2 regions of the Gordonia sihwensis genome follow, and region 2 is predicted to be linked to the other one. Evidence: riboswitches for the same ligand, from Rfam matches in the RefSeq annotation. Region 2 holds a riboswitch; the other holds the start of a gene.
The links. Region 2 has a riboswitch for S-adenosylmethionine ahead of P5P27_RS05125 (bifunctional o-acetylhomoserine/o-acetylserine sulfhydrylase). Riboswitches for the same ligand answer to the same signal wherever they lie in the genome.
Positions count from the first base shown of each region.

Region 1: another riboswitch for S-adenosylmethionine. It lies ahead of P5P27_RS16505 (aminotransferase class V-fold PLP-dependent enzyme); the one in region 2 lies ahead of P5P27_RS05125 (bifunctional o-acetylhomoserine/o-acetylserine sulfhydrylase).

Region 1 is NZ_CP121248.1:3,445,871-3,453,439, forward strand. Features, by position in the region: gene P5P27_RS16500 (MarR family winged helix-turn-helix transcriptional regulator) at 1-194, opposite strand, end outside; gene P5P27_RS16505 (aminotransferase class V-fold PLP-dependent enzyme) at 348-1,583, opposite strand; SAM riboswitch class IV at 1,601-1,714, opposite strand; gene P5P27_RS16510 (hypothetical protein) at 2,013-2,588, shown strand; gene P5P27_RS16515 (isochorismate synthase) at 2,611-3,717, shown strand; gene P5P27_RS16520 (O-succinylhomoserine sulfhydrylase) at 3,720-4,919, opposite strand; gene P5P27_RS16525 (rhodanese-like domain-containing protein) at 4,933-5,346, opposite strand; gene P5P27_RS16530 (Rv0361 family membrane protein) at 5,343-5,825, opposite strand; gene P5P27_RS16535 (FAD-dependent oxidoreductase) at 6,029-7,420, shown strand.
Region 2 is NZ_CP121248.1:1,070,149-1,077,717, forward strand. Features, by position in the region: gene P5P27_RS05100 (TetR/AcrR family transcriptional regulator) at 77-685, shown strand; gene P5P27_RS05105 (bifunctional methylenetetrahydrofolate dehydrogenase/methenyltetrahydrofolate cyclohydrolase) at 729-1,595, shown strand; gene P5P27_RS05110 (DUF3017 domain-containing protein) at 1,595-1,957, shown strand; gene P5P27_RS05115 (nuclear transport factor 2 family protein) at 2,000-2,377, shown strand; gene metX (homoserine O-acetyltransferase MetX) at 2,401-3,561, opposite strand; gene P5P27_RS05125 (bifunctional o-acetylhomoserine/o-acetylserine sulfhydrylase) at 3,610-4,920, opposite strand; SAM riboswitch class IV at 4,987-5,101, opposite strand; gene P5P27_RS05130 (NADP-dependent isocitrate dehydrogenase) at 5,466-6,683, shown strand; gene P5P27_RS05135 (MFS transporter) at 6,777-7,569, shown strand, end outside.

The DNA of each region.
Region 1 (7,569 bases), 1.9 Mb from region 2:
AGCCGATCGGCGAGGTCGCGCGAGCGCATCGGGCCGTTCCGCAGGACGAAGAGCGCTCGGTACGCGGCGGTCTCGAGTGAGCCATTGCGTCCGTTCCAGATTCCGGTGTGCAGCGCCCGATCCCTGAGCCGCGTGTATCGGCTGAGGGCGACGAACATCTCGTCGAGCTGTTCGGGCGTCGCTTTCACTCTCATCCCTCTTCGTTGCAGTCTGCAATCAACTAATTGCGCTCTGCAAGTATGAGAGGTGCCGGCTCCCGGCCGCAACTGAGAAATTTCGGCATAAATGGACGTACGTCCCGCGCCCGGCGAACCCCACCGCGCCCGCTGTGAAAGCGGACGAGAAATCTACCGCCGCACCAGATCCGACAGCGCGGCCAGCAGACGATCGACATCGTCCGACGACGTCCCGAGACCGAAGCTGGCCCGGACCGCACCGTCGGGGTAGCCCAGCTTCCGCAGCAGCGGATGCGCGCAGAACTTGCCGTCGCGCACGCCGATCCCCCGCGTCACCGACAGATATTCGGCGACACTGCGCGGGGAATGGTTCTCCACGGTGAAGCCGGCGATACCGACGCGGTCGGCCGCATCGTCGAAGCCCCGCAGCGGATGCACGCCGGGCAGCAGCGCCAACCCCTCGTCGAGACGCTGCTGCAACCGGTGCTCGTGATAGCCGATCTCCTCGAAACCGATGTCCTGCAGGGCCTGCGCCGCCGCTGCGAGCGCCACCACCCCCAGCGTGTTGGGAGATCCGGCTTCGTGACGAGCGGCACCGGTGTGCCACGCGACTCCGCCGTCGAGGTCGACGTCGGCGGTGGCGCCGCCGCCGGCCAGGTACGGTTCCGCCGCATCGAGCCAGTCGCCGCGGCCCACCAGCACGCCCGCACCGAACGGCGCGTACAGCTTGTGGCCGGAGAAGACGAGGTAGTCGATGCCCCAGGACGCGATCGAGACGGCGCGGTGCGGGACCAGTTGCGCGGCGTCCACCAGAATGCGCGCGCCGTGCCGATGCGCCGCCGCGGCCAGCCGTCCGATCGGCAGCACCTCGCCGGTCACGTTCGACGCACCGGTGATCGCGAGCAACGCGGCGGGCGCGGCAGCGAGTTCTGCTTCGAGCCGCCCCACCGTCTCTTCGACGGTGCGGGCCGCCGGCACCACGCGAGCGCGGCCCGTCCGGGTCCAGGGCAGCAGGTTGGCGTGGTGCTCGATGTCGAGCACCACCACGTCGCCGGGGGTGACGTGCGCGGCGAGATTGACGGCGTCGGTGGTGTTGCGCGTGAACACCACCGTGTCGTCGCTTCGACCGCCGACGAACCGCCGGACGGTCTCCCGAGCCTGTTCGTATCGCGCTGTCGTGACCTGAGAGAGATGGCCCGCGCCCCGATGCACGCTCGCATACTCGGTCAACGCGCCGGAGAGCCGTTCCGCGACAGACACGAGAGCCGGGGCCGATGCCGCGTAGTCGAGGTTCGCGTAGACGGTCTCGCCCCCTGCGGTGGTCGGCACCGTGGTGTCGGCACCGACCACCGGCGCGAGGGGACGAATGGGTGCCGGGCACACGGCCCGGTCGAGGATTGCGGTCATGACACGACTCCAGTAGATCTCCGCACTTGCCGGACGTCGGTCGACGCCGGCCGGGTCGTCACCTGGAGCACCCCACCGCGGTGGAGGGTTGCCGACCGGCCAGCCAGGGCTTCGCACCGGTTCTCGTGACCCGCCGTCAAGGATGCCGGTACGCGTCATTCGCGGAAAGCATTAAAACCACGGCGGGTGTAATCACCGGCGGATCCGCAGTTAGCGTGGTTTCAACATCCCTGTTCAGAAAGGCCTCCCGTGGTTCATCCGTCCGACCCGCAGTATCCGAGCGGCGCTCCCGGCCGGCCCCTGCCACAACCGCCCCTGACACAACCGCCACAGCCGTCGCCGTACGGGCCGCCCCACCGGTACGGACCCGCGCAGCCGCCGTACGCACCGAACCCCTTCCCGCCCGGCCCGTGGCCGCAGCAGCCGCCGGTGAAGGGTCCGAAGCCGATGTTCTTCGGCATCGTGGCGGTGACCGCACTGGTGGTCGCCGGACTGACGACGCTGCTGATCCTCGCCCCCTGGGACTCCGACAGCGACACCGGTGCGGCGCCGGAGACCACGCGGACGTTCGCGCTCAAGGGCGGGACGTCCGTGGAGGTCCGGGTGCCCGCCGGCTGGACCGCCGTCACCGACACCAACGACGGCGCGCCCGTCGTGGTGCTGCGGGCCGCCGACGACGACCGGGTGCTGTCGCAGATGTCCGACGACCTCACCTCGCTCGGCGAATCCGGCTCGGGGACCCCGGTACACACGGTGGTGGTGTTCGCCGACAGTTGCTCCGGAACCGCCTCCGTCGGCGAGTGGAAGACCAAGAGCCGTGACGACTCCGCGAACGGCCACACCGAGCAGTGGCTGTACGCGACCTCGAGCGTCGACGGTCGCACCTGCGTCAACATGTCGGGTGCCGACGCGGGCGCCGACCCCGTCTCCGCCGGATCCGCGGGCCGCGACCTCCTCAAGCGGTTGATCAGGGAGAAGCGCATCACAGCAACGAAGTCCGTCTAGCTCTCGCGGGTAACCTGGCCAGGTGCCTGCCGGTCTGTCGTTTCTGCTGTCGAACACCGATCTCAACGCCCGCGGATTCGGAGTGCGCGCCGCGTTCGGCTCCGTGGCGCAGGCGCGAGAGGCCCTCGCCGCCGGCACCGTCGACTTCGTCGGCGGCGCCCTCGGCTTCGACACCGGCGGTCCCGCATCATTGATCGCCCCCGAACGGGTCGACTTCTCCCCCGCAGCCACTCCCGCGACGGTCGACGGCTCGGTGGTCGCGGAGGTCTCGGTGACCCCGGACTCGGTGCACCGCGAGCGAGTCGTCCGCGCACTCGACGCCATCGCGTCGGGCGCCGCCGAGAAGGTGGTCGTGGCTCGCAGCCTGGGCGCGTCGCTCACCCGGGCCGTCGAGCCTGCCGAACTGATCGGCCGATTCACGGCCACTGCCGGCGGGTCGACGGTGTTCGCCGCCGATCTGAGCGCAGCGCCGGGACACGACGGCAACTGGCTGATCGGCGCGAGTCCGGAACTCCTGCTCCGCAAACGCGGTTCCATCCTCCAATGCGTTCCCTACGCGGGGTCGGCCCCGAAGTTCGACGCCGGAGGCCGTCCCGTTCCGAACGCCGCCGAGGAACTCAGCCGTTCGGCGAAGGACTTGCGCGAGCACGCGTACGTCGTCGACTATCTGCGCGACCTGCTCCAACCGCTGTGCAGCCGTATCGCCATCCCCGACCGGCCGCAGACCATCTCCACCAACCACGTCTGGCATCTGGCGACGCCGATCACCGGAGAGCTGGCCGATCCGACGATCACGGCGCTGGAACTGGCGGCGCTGCTCTCCCCGACGCCCGCCGTCTGCGGGACACCGACCGAAGCCGCGGCGCGGATCATCGAGGAGGTCGAAGGACCGCGGGAGTTCTACGCCGGAACCGTCGGCTGGTGCGACGCCGCCGGCGACGGGGAATGGGTGGTCTCGATCCGGTGTCTCGAGCTCGACTCGTCACGCACGAGGGTCAGCGCCTGGGCCGGAGGCGGCATCGTCGCCGGCTCCGACCCCGACGCCGAGGTGGCCGAGACTACCGCGAAGTTCCAGACGGTGCTCAGTGCACTGGCCGACGCGGACCGCCCGGTGCGTGCCGACGCCTGAGCTCAGCCCAGCGCCGCGTCCAGATCGCGCAGCAGATCGTCCGCGCTCTCCAGACCCACCGACAGCCGGACCATCGAGTCGGTGAGACCGATCGCCGCACGGCCGTCGGGCCCCATCGCCCGGTGGGTGGTGGTGGCCGGATGCGTGATGAGGCTCTTGGCGTCACCGAGGTTGTTGGAGATGTCGATGATCTGCAGTCCGTTGAGCACTTCGAAGGCCCGCTCCTTGCCGGAAAGACCCGGCCGGTCGGCGAGTTCGAACGTGATGACCGTTCCCCCGCCGGACATCTGCGAGCGCGCCAGCTCGTACTGCGGGTGCGACGACAGGAAGGGATAGATCGCCTTGGCCACCCGGGGATCGGCGTCGAGGAATTCGGCGACTCGCAGCGCGGTGGCGACCGACTGGTCGAGGCGCAGCTTCATCGTCTCGAGGCCCTTGAGCATCACCCACGCGTTGAACGGACTGAGCGCCGGACCGGTGTGACGCATCAGTTCCCGCACCGGGCCGTCGATGAACTCCTGCGTGCCGAGCACCGCACCGCCCATCACCCGGCCCTGGCCGTCGATGTGCTTGGTTCCCGAATACACGATGACGTCGGCGCCCATGTCCAGACCGCGCTGCAGCAGCGGGGTCGCGAAGACGTTGTCGAGCACCACCGTCGCGCCGGCCGCGTGCGCCATCTGCGACACCTTGCGGACATCGACCAGCGTCTGCATCGGATTCGACGGCGTCTCGAAGAACACCGCGTCCGTCGGCTCGGCGAGGGCCCGCTCCCACTGGTCGAGGTCTTCTCCGTCGACGAAGACCGTCTCGACGCCCCAGGACGGGAGGATCTCGTTGCAGATCACGAAGCAGGAACCGAAGAGGCTGCGCGCCGCGACGAGGCGGCTGCCCTTCTTCAGCAGCGCACCCAGTGCCACGAACACCGCGGCCATGCCGCTCGCCGTCGCGAAGCAGGCCTGCGTCCCCTCGATCTGGCGGAGCCGCTCCTGAAACATCGCGACGGTCGGATTCCCGTAGCGGGTGTAGACGAAACGCTGTTCTTCGCCGGTGAAGGCGCGTTCGGCCGCCTCGGCCGACTCGTAGACGTATCCGCTGTTGAGGTAGAGCGCTTCGGAGGTCTCGAAGAAGCCGGAGCGAAGGATCCCACCGCGCACGGCGACGGTCTCTGGAGAAACCCAGTCGGGCAGCTCTCGGCTCATTTCACAGACTCCTTCATGACTGTCGCCAGGGCAGCGACGCGGCGCGCCAACCGGCCCCGCCACGGTGCCCGTCGGCGTCGATCGGGCCTTCGAACCCGTCGAGAATGTTGTACGCCTGCCCGAATCCGGCGGCGACCGCGGCCTCCGCGGCACCGATGGACCGATGGCCCGAGCGGCACAGGAACAGCAGTTCGTCGTCCGGCTCCACGCCGGCCTCGCGCAGTTGGTCGACGAAGCGCGGATTGGGCGCACCGTTCGGGTAGTCGATCCACTCGACGAACAGCGTGCGCTTGCCGAGCGATTCGGTGTCCGGCACTCCGACGAAGTTCCATTCCGCTTGCGTGCGGCAGTCGATGAGGACTGCCTTCGGATTCTCCGCGAGCCGCTGCCATGCCTGCTCACACGTCACGTCGCCGCTGTAAGTCATCGGTTGCACACCTTCCACTCACCGTTCTCCCGGATCAGCCGCAGCGAGGTCGTCTGTTCGTCGTCCGCGGTGTTCTCGCGGTTCCAATGCGCTTTCACGGTGGCGCTGTCGCCGGTGACTTCCACGTCCATGTTCGGCACGACGATCTTGCCCTTGGCCTCGTTCTCGGCGCGGTTCTGCTCCGCGAACTGGACCGACTTCGGGAAGTCGGCGGCGTCCACATCGGCCTGACAGAACGAGCCGACGTACTGGTCGTAGTTGAGCGTGCCCATCGCGCTGTACATGTCGTTGACCGTGTGCTGCACCTGAGCGGAGTCGCTGAGCCGTTCCTCCGGCGGATTCACCAGAGCGGCGATCAGGACCCACGCCAGCAGCACCACCACGAGCGCACCGGCCAGAATCATCGGGAGCGCCGCTTTCCACGACCGCGGCTGGTCGTCCTCCGGGAGGTCGTGAGACGCCGGCTGGTCTTCGTTCATGACAGCCGAGTGTATCGGCCCATGTCCAGGGACTTTCAACCGTGCCGTCCGGCAACGGGCCACCTTCACCGGGCGCGATTCGTCAATAGTTTTCGGCACCCGATCTTCGACTGAGGTATACCTCACATCGAAATTTTGGCGGCGACCTCACAAGACATAACGTAGAGGTATCCCTGTCCAACCAGCTGAGGAAGCACCTGGAAATGAGTGACAACAGCCGCCCGTTGCGGGTCGCGATCGTCGGTGCCGGGCCGGCCGGCATCTACTGCGCCGATGCACTGATGAAGTCCGACACCGCGTCCGAGCGCGGCGTGAGCATCGATCTCTACGAGCGCATGCCCGCCCCGTTCGGTCTCATCCGGTACGGCGTCGCACCCGATCACCCGCGCATCAAGGGCATCATCAACGCTCTGCACAAGGTGCTCGACAAGCCCCAGGTCCGCCTGCTCGGCAACATCGACTACGGCACCGACATCACCCTCGCCGACCTGCGCAAGCACTACGACGCCGTCGTCTTCTCCACGGGCGCCACCGACGACCGCGCTCTGCAGATCCCGGGCGTCGACCTCGAGCGCAGCTACGGCGCCGGCGAGTTCGTGGCCTGGTACGACGGCCACCCGGACTTCTCCCGCGAATGGCCGCTGGAGGAGGAGAAGGTCGCCGTGATCGGTGTCGGGAACGTGGCCCTCGACGTGGCCCGCGTTCTTGCCAAGACGGGCGACGAGCTGCTCCCGACCGAGATCCCGGACAACGTCTACCAGGGGCTCAAGGCCAACAAGGCGGTGGAGGTGCACGTCTTCGGACGCCGCGGCCCCGCCCAGGCCAAGTTCACTCCGCTGGAGCTCAAGGAACTCGACCACTCGCCGAACATCGAGGTCATCGTCGATCCCGAGGACATCGAGTACGACGAGGGATCGGCCGTCGCGCGCCGCTCCAGCAAGATCACCGACCAGGTCGCGACGATCATCGAGAACTACGCGATCCGCGAGCCCAAGCAGGGTGCGATCCACAAGCTCTTCCTGCACTTCTTCGAGAACCCGACGGAGATCCTCGGCGAGGACGGCAAGGTGGTCGGACTCCGCACCGAGCGCACCGAGCTCGACGGAACCGGCAACGTCAAGGGCACCGGCAAGACCCGCGATTGGGACGTCACCGCCGTCTACCGGGCGGTCGGCTATCTGTCGGACAATCTGCCGGAGATCCCGTTCGACGACCAGGCGGGCGTGATCCCCAACGAGGCCGGCCGGATCTTCGACGACGGCAAGCACCTCACCGGCCTGTACACCACCGGCTGGATCAAGCGCGGTCCGGTCGGCCTCATCGGCCACACCAAGGGCGACGCGAACGAGACGGTCGAGTGCATCCTCGAGGACATGCGCAACGGGGTCCTCAACGAGGTCGAGGACGCCTCCGAGGCCTCCGTCGTGGATCTGCTCGAATCTCGCGGCATCCCGTTCACCACCTGGGACGGCTGGTACCGGCTCGACGAGCACGAGCGCAAGCTCGGCGAAGCGCAGGGCCGCGACCGCGTCAAGGTCGTCGAGCGCGAGGACATGCTCGCCGCCTCCGAACCCCACAAGGTGAACCGGGGCTGACGGCCGCGCTGCCCAGTCCCAGGCTGGTTGAGCAAGCGCAACCCCGGCTGCCTGCTCGACCCGACTCCCCCAGGCTGCCTGCTCGACCCGACTCCCCCAGGCTGGTTGAGCAAGCGCAGCCCCCCAGGCTGGTTGAGCAAGCGCAGCCC
Region 2 (7,569 bases):
CGTCCGCTCTGGTACCAGTCAGTACCAACGGTACGATGAAGTACCGAACTTGCCAAGGGGACCCGTGAGGTGGGAGATGCCGACGACAGCGCAGGAGAGCCCGACCGTCCGCGGACGGCTGCTCGACGCGATGCGCCAGTGCCTGACCGATCGCGGCTACCAAGCGACCACCATCGCCGACATCGTGCGTGTGGCACGCACGTCGAAACGTTCCTTCTACGCCGAGTTCGCAGACAAGCAGGAGTGCTACGTAGAACTGCTGGGCGCCGTCAACGTAGAACTGCTGGCGGCAATCGAGACGGCCGTCGACCCGGCGTCCGCGTGGCCGGCGCAGGTGCGACAGGCGGTGCACGCCTACATCACGGTGTGTGAATCGAATCCCGGCACCACGCGCAGCTGGATTCGGGAACTGCCGGCTCTCGGTGACGCGGCCCGTGCGGTGCAGCTCGCTTCGCTGGAGGCGTTCACGGCTCTGATGGCACGCCTGACCGGCACGGACCGGTTCCACGCCGCGGGCATCCCGCCGATGTCTCGCGAGACCGCGGTGATCGTCTGGGGAGGCATTCGGGAACTCGCGGCATCGACGATCGAACGCGGCCTTCCGCTGAGCTCGCTCGAGGAGCCGGCGGTGGCGGCGTGCGTCGCACTGGTCGGCGGCACGGCCGCTGCGCGCGCCGTCGACTAGGGGGTACGCGCGATCGGCGGGGATAGTGGAACAATAGAGACCCGTGACGGCGATTCGACTGGACGGCAAACTCACCCGCGACGAGATCTTCACCGATCTGAGCGCCCGCGTGGCGCGGCTCAACGCAGCCGGGATCACTCCCGGACTGGGAACCGTGCTCGTCGGCGACGACCCGGGTTCGCACTCGTACGTGAAGGGCAAGCACTCCGACTGCGCCAAGGTCGGCATCGCGTCGATCCGCAAGGATCTCCCGGCCGACGCGACCACCGAGCAGCTGAACGCCGCGATCGACGAACTCAACGCGGACCCCGCGTGCACCGGCTACATCGTGCAGCTGCCGCTGCCCAAGCACCTCGATGAGAACGCGGCGCTCGAGCGCATCGCACCGGAGAAGGACGCCGACGGTCTGCATCCGATCAACCTCGGCCGCCTCGTGCTCGGTAAGGAGTCGACCCTGCCGTGCACGCCGCGCGGCGTGATCCACCTGCTGCGCCGCTACGACATCCCGCTCGACGGCGCGCGCGTCACCGTGGTCGGCCGCGGCGTCACCATCGGCCGGCCGATCGGCCTGCTGCTGACCCGCCGGAGCGAGAACGCGACGGTCACGCTGTGCCACACCGGTACCCGCGACCTCGCGGCCGAGGTGAGCCGCGCCGACATCGTGGTCGCGGCAGCCGGCGTGCCGCACCTGATCACGGCCGACATGGTGAAGCCGGGTGCCGCCGTCATCGACGTCGGCGTCAGCCGCACCGAGGCGGGACTCACCGGCGACGTGCACCCCGACGTCTGGGAGGTCGCCGGCGCAGTGTCGCCCAACCCGGGCGGCGTCGGTCCGCTGACGCGCGCATTCCTGCTGGCGAACGTCGTCGAGCGCGCCGAAGCTCAGCTGGCGGACCTCGAGAGCAAGTGATGGCGGCCGAGGCGTCCGGGGGTGCCGCGCACGACGGGCCCGTCCCGGTCGACTCGGCACGGGTGGAATCGATGCGCCGTGCCCGCAAGCTGCACGGCTTCATCGCGAACGTGCCCTACTACACCGTTCTGGCGGTGATCGCCGTCGCGGCGCTGCTGGTGCTGATCGACCGTTGGCGACGCGGGGCATTCGTCTTCGGCTCGGCGATGCTCCTGGGCGCGGTGTTCCGTGCGTTCCTTCCGGCGAATCGCGTCGGCCTCCTGCAGGTGCGCAGCCGCGTCTTCGACATCTGCGCCATGGCGGCGCTCGGCGGCACCGTGCTCTGGCTCGCCACATCGATCGACTCGCTCGGAACCGCATAGCACCTCCGCCGGGTCGGCGCCGTGATGTGTCACGGTTGAGGCATGACCGAATCTGCCGACGCATGCGATCTGTATCGCCGCTGGATCGATGAATTGTGGAACGGGCCGACCGACCGTGAACGTCTCAAGGCGGTCGCCGAGGAACTGGTGAGCGAGGACTTCCTCGGGCACTGGCCGAGCGCGGAGGTCGCCGGTCCCGGCAAGCTCGCCGCACTGGTCGACGCCACGAAAGCCACCTACCGGGACCTGGTCTTCGAGGTGGAGGTCGGGCCGTTCGCCGCCGACGGCTACGTGGCCGGGCGGTGGGCAGGTCAGGGTACGACGTCCGACGGACAGATCTCGTATCTGACGGGCAACGACATCCTGAGCGTCCGCGACGGACGGTTCACCGAGTACTGGGTGACCTCGACGGAACTGTGAGAGTGAGCGCTGCGGGGTGCGGCTCAGTCCGCCGACCGCCGCAGGCGCGCGACGTCCATCGTCTTCGCGAGGAGTTCCCGGATCGGCTCGAACTCGGTGAGGAATCCGTCGTGGCCGGCGTCGGAGCGGATCACGTGCAGCCCGCCGACGCAGTCGCCGAGCTCGCGGGCGATCTCCTCGAGCTGGTACAGCGGATACAGCCGGTCGGAGTCGATGGCGCCGACGACGGTCGGCACGCTGCATCCGGCCAGGGCCGCCGCGACGCCGCCGCGGTCGCGGCCGACGTCGTGGTTGTTGAGGACGTCCGAGAGCACCACGTAGGCGCCCGGATCGAAGCGCCGCTTGAGCTTCTCGGCCTGGTGCTCCAGATAGCTGGCGATGGAGTAGCGGCCGTCGACCAGCGGGTTCTCCTCCCCCTGGGGGCGGTTCTCGAAACGCTGGTCGAGCTCGCGGTCGCTTCGGTAGCTCAGATGCGCGATCCGGCGCGCGATACCCATTCCGGTGCTGGGGGAGCGGCCGGTCCCGTAGTAGTCGCCGCCCTGCCACGCGGGATCGGACTTGATCGCCTCGATCTGGGTGGTCTGCGTGCCGATCTGATCGGCGCTGGCCCGCGCGCCCACCGCCAGCACCAGCGCGGCGCCGACCGCGTCGGGGTAGGTGACCGCCCATTCGAGGGCACGGGCACCGCCCATCGAGCCGCCCGCGACGGCGGCCAGCCGGCTGATGCCGAGTGCCTCCAGCGCGAGCGACTCCGACCGGACGAGGTCGCGAACGGTGAGCCGCGGGAAGCGTGACCCCCACGGCCTGCCGTCGGGAGCGAGGGAGCCGGGACCGGTGGAGCCGAAGCAGCCGCCGATCGCGTTCGGCGCCAACACGCACCATTCGTCGGTGTCGACCGCGCAGCCCGGCCCGATCAGTCCGTCCCACCATCCGGTCATCGAGAACTGATCGTCGGCCGGGCCGGCGACGTGCGAGTTACCGGTGAGCGCGTGCAGCGCCAACACGATGTTGTCCCGGGCCGCCGTCGGCGTGCCCCACTTCTGGAAGGCGACGGTGACGTCGGCCAGCGTGGCCCCCGAATCGAGAGTCAGATCGCCGATCGAGACACTGACCTGAGCTCCGTCCGGACGGGTGGCCCAGTCGGGGTCGCTCACCGTCGTGGCCGGGTCGATACTGACCGACACCTGGCCTCCCTTCAGTGGACGAGACAACGGCAGTGGACGAGACAACGGCTACTTGACTCGCGCTGCCGCGGCGAACCCGGTGGTGAGGTCGGCGAGGATGTCGTCGATGCCCTCGATGCCCACGGCGAGCCGGACTAGACCGGGCGTCACACCGGCGGCCAGCTGCTCCTCCGGGGAGAGCTGGCTGTGCGTGGTGGACGCGGGGTGGATCACCAGCGAGCGGACGTCGCCGATGTTGGCGACATGGCTGTGCAGGGTCAGCGCGTTCACGAAGGCCTTGCCCGCCTCGACGCCGCCCTCGATCTCGAATCCGATGACCGCGCCGGCGCCCTTCGGCAGCAGCTTCTGCGCCCGTTCGTAGTACGGCGACGACTTGAGACCGGCGTACGAGACCGAGGTGACCTGGTCGTTGGCCTCCAAGAACTCGGCCACCTTCTGTGCATTGGAGACGTGGCGCTCCACGCGCAGGCTCAGCGTCTCGATGCCCTGAGCCAGCAGGAAGGCGTTGAACGGCGAGATGGCCGCGCCCGTGTCGCGCAGTAATTGCGTCCGCGCCTTGAGCGCGTAGGCCGGAGCCCCCAGGTCGGCGAAGACGACGCCGTTGTAACTCGGGTCCGGGGTGGTGAAGCCGGGGAACAGGTCTTCACCGTCGCGCTGGACGCGCCAGTCGAAGGTGCCGCCGTCGATGATGACGCCGCCGATCGCGGTGCCGTGACCGCCGATGTACTTGGTAGCCGAGTGCACGACGATGTCGGCCCCGTGCTCGATGGGATTCAGCAGATACGGCGTCGCGACCGTGTTGTCGACGATCAGCGGGAGGCTGTGCGAGTGTGCGACGTCCGCCACTCCGGCGATGTCGAGGACCTGATTGTGCGGGTTCGCGATGGTCTCACCGAACAGTGCGCGGGTGTTGGGCCGGATCGCCGACTTCCACGACTCGAGATCGTCGGGATCGTCGACGAACGAGACCTCGATGCCGAACTTCGGCAGCGTGTAGTGGAAGAGATTGTATGTGCCGCCGTAGATGCGGGGGCTAGAGACGACGTGTCCGCCGGCCTCGACGATGTTCTGAATCGCGTAGGTGGTGGCGGCCTGGCCGGAGGCCACCAAGAGGGCCGCGACGCCGCCGCCGAGAGCCGCGAGGCGCTGCTCGACGGTGTCCTGCGTCGGATTCATGATCCGGGTGTAGATGTTGCCCGGCTCGGCGAGCGCGAACAGGTTCGCCGCGTGGTCGGTGTTGTCGAACACGTACGACGTGGTCTGGTAGATCGGCAGTGCGCGTGTCTTGGCGGTCGCGTCGACTACCTGCCCGGCGTGCACCTGGGTGGTCTCGAAGCTCCAATTCGCGGCGTCAGACATGAGACGTCATTCTCTTTCTTCGGTCGGCGGCCCGGGGCGGGCCTCGTATGTTGGGTCCGACCCTCGGACCCGCGCTTGCTGCGGCGACTTCCGTCGCAGCCAGGTCATCACCCGGAGCACCCCACCGCGGATGGAGGGTTGCCGGTCAGCAAGCCGGGGCTGTGCGCTGACACTCATGACCTGTTGCTGAGGATATATCAACTCGATGCGGCTGTTGAAACGGCTTCACCGCCCCTGGTCGTAAATCTGTCGACTCGGTGGGCGATGTGGTAGGACCGCGCAAAAGCGGCGACCGGTGCGAGCGGTCGGTCTCGGCGCGTCGGCGCTGTGTACAAGGAGAACTGCTGCCGCACAGTGCATTCGGCGCGGATCTGCGGTGGCACGGCGGTGCTTGCACGATCGCTCGGTCGCTGAGCTGCTCATGGGATATGCTGGTTAAAACAGTACGCGCGTTCTGTTTGGAGCCCGCCGCGCCGAACGACCGTCCGTATTACGTTTGAGGACGAGTGGCCGGCGGTCTACTGCTGAGGAGGGCACAGAGCCATATGGGCAAGATCAAGGTCGAGGGCACCGTCGTCGAACTCGACGGCGACGAGATGACGCGAATCATCTGGCAGTTCATCAAAGAGAAGCTGATCCACCCCTACCTCGACATCGATCTGGACTACTACGACCTCGGGATCGAGACCCGCGACGCGACCGACGATCAGGTCACCGTGGACGCCGCGCACGCGATTCAGAAGCACGGTGTCGGCGTCAAGTGCGCCACCATCACCCCCGACGAGGCCCGCGTCGAGGAATTCGGTCTCAAGAAGATGTGGCGATCGCCGAACGGCACCATTCGGAACATCCTCGGCGGCACCATCTTCCGCGCTCCGATCCTGATCTCGAACGTGCCTCGGCTGGTGCCCGGCTGGACCAAGCCGGTGGTCGTCGGGCGTCACGCCTTCGGTGACCAGTACCGCGCCACCGACTTCAAGGTGCCCTCGGCGGGAACGGTCACCATCACGTACACGCCCGACGACGGAAGCGAGCCGATCGAGCACGAGATCGTCCGAATCCCGGAGTCGGGCGGCGTCGTGATGGGCATGTACAACTTCAACAAGTCGATCGAGGACTTCGCGCGCGCGTCGTTCAACTACGGACTGCAGCGCAACTATCCGGTGTACCTGTCCACCAAGAACACCATCCTCAAGGCCTACGACGGCGCGTTCAAGGACATCTTCGCCGACGTCTTCGAGCGTGAGTTCAAGGCCGAGTTCGATGCCGCGGGGCTGCACTACGAGCACCGGCTGATCGACGACATGGTCGCCTCGTCGCTCAAGTGGGAGGGCGGCTACGTCTGGGCGTGCAAGAACTACGACGGCGACGTCCAGTCGGACACCGTGGCCCAGGGCTACGGCTCGCTCGGACTGATGACCTCGGTTCTGATGACACCCGACGGCCAGACCTGTGAGGCCGAGGCCGCGCACGGCACCGTGACCCGGCACTACCGGCAGCACCAGCAGGGCAAGCCGACGTCGACCAATCCGATCGCGTCGATCTTCGCCTGGACGCGTGGTCTGGACCACCGCGGCAAGCTCGACAACACTCCCGAGGTGCGCGAGTTCGCGGAGAAGCTCGAGGACGTCGTCATCAAGACCGTCGAGTCGGGGAAGATGACCAAGGACCTGGCACTGCTGGTCGGCGGCGACCAGGCGTACCTCACCACCGAGGAGTTCCTGGGCGCCCTCGACGACAATCTGCAGGCCGCGCTGCGGTAGTCCTCTCCTCCGGGTGTCGGAGGTCACCGCGGTCTGTGGAATGGCGCTCGGCGTGCGGGTGTTGCGCATCGGGTGGACACCGAGACTCAGGACGTGGCGGCATCGTGCGACGGCGAGCATCCGGCTCGGCGGGTGGGCTGGGTGGTCGGAGCACTCGCGCTCGGCGGATTCGGCATCGGAACCACCGAGTTCGTCGCGATGGGGCTGCTGCCGAACATCGCGTCGAGCCTCGGCGTCAGTGAGCCGACCGCCGGGCACCTGATCTCCGCCTATGCGCTGGGCGTGGTGGTGGGCGCGCCGCTGATCGCGGTGGTCGCGGCCCGGGTGTCGCGACGGACGCTGTTGATCGCACTCATGGTGGCGTTCACTCTCGGCAATGCGCTGAGTCTGGTGGCGCAGAACTATCCGACGCTGATGGCCGCACGCTTCGTCGCCGGGCTGCCGCACGGGGCGTATTTCGGCGTGGCCTCGTTGGTCGCCGCCCACCTCGCCGGCCCCGGCCGCCGTGCGCAGGCGGTGGGGCAGGTGATGATGGGACTGTCGGTGGCCAACGTCCTCGGGGTGCCGGCGGCCACCTGGCTGGGCCAGGCGCTCGGGTGGCGCGCCGCCCTCGCCCTCGTCGTGGTGATCGGTGCTGTGACGGTGCTCGCGCTGTGGCGCGTGGTGCCCGATCTGCGGTCGATGCGCACCACCGATCCCGCCACTGAACTCGGCGGACTCCGCCACGGGCAGATCTGGCTGACGCTGCTGGTCGGCGTGGTGGGATTCGGCGGCTTCTTCGCCTTCTACACGTATCTGAACACCGCGCTCACCTCGCTGGGCGGACTGTCGGAGGCCGCGGTGCCGATCGCGCTGATGCTGTTCGGCGCGGGAATGGTGAGCGGCA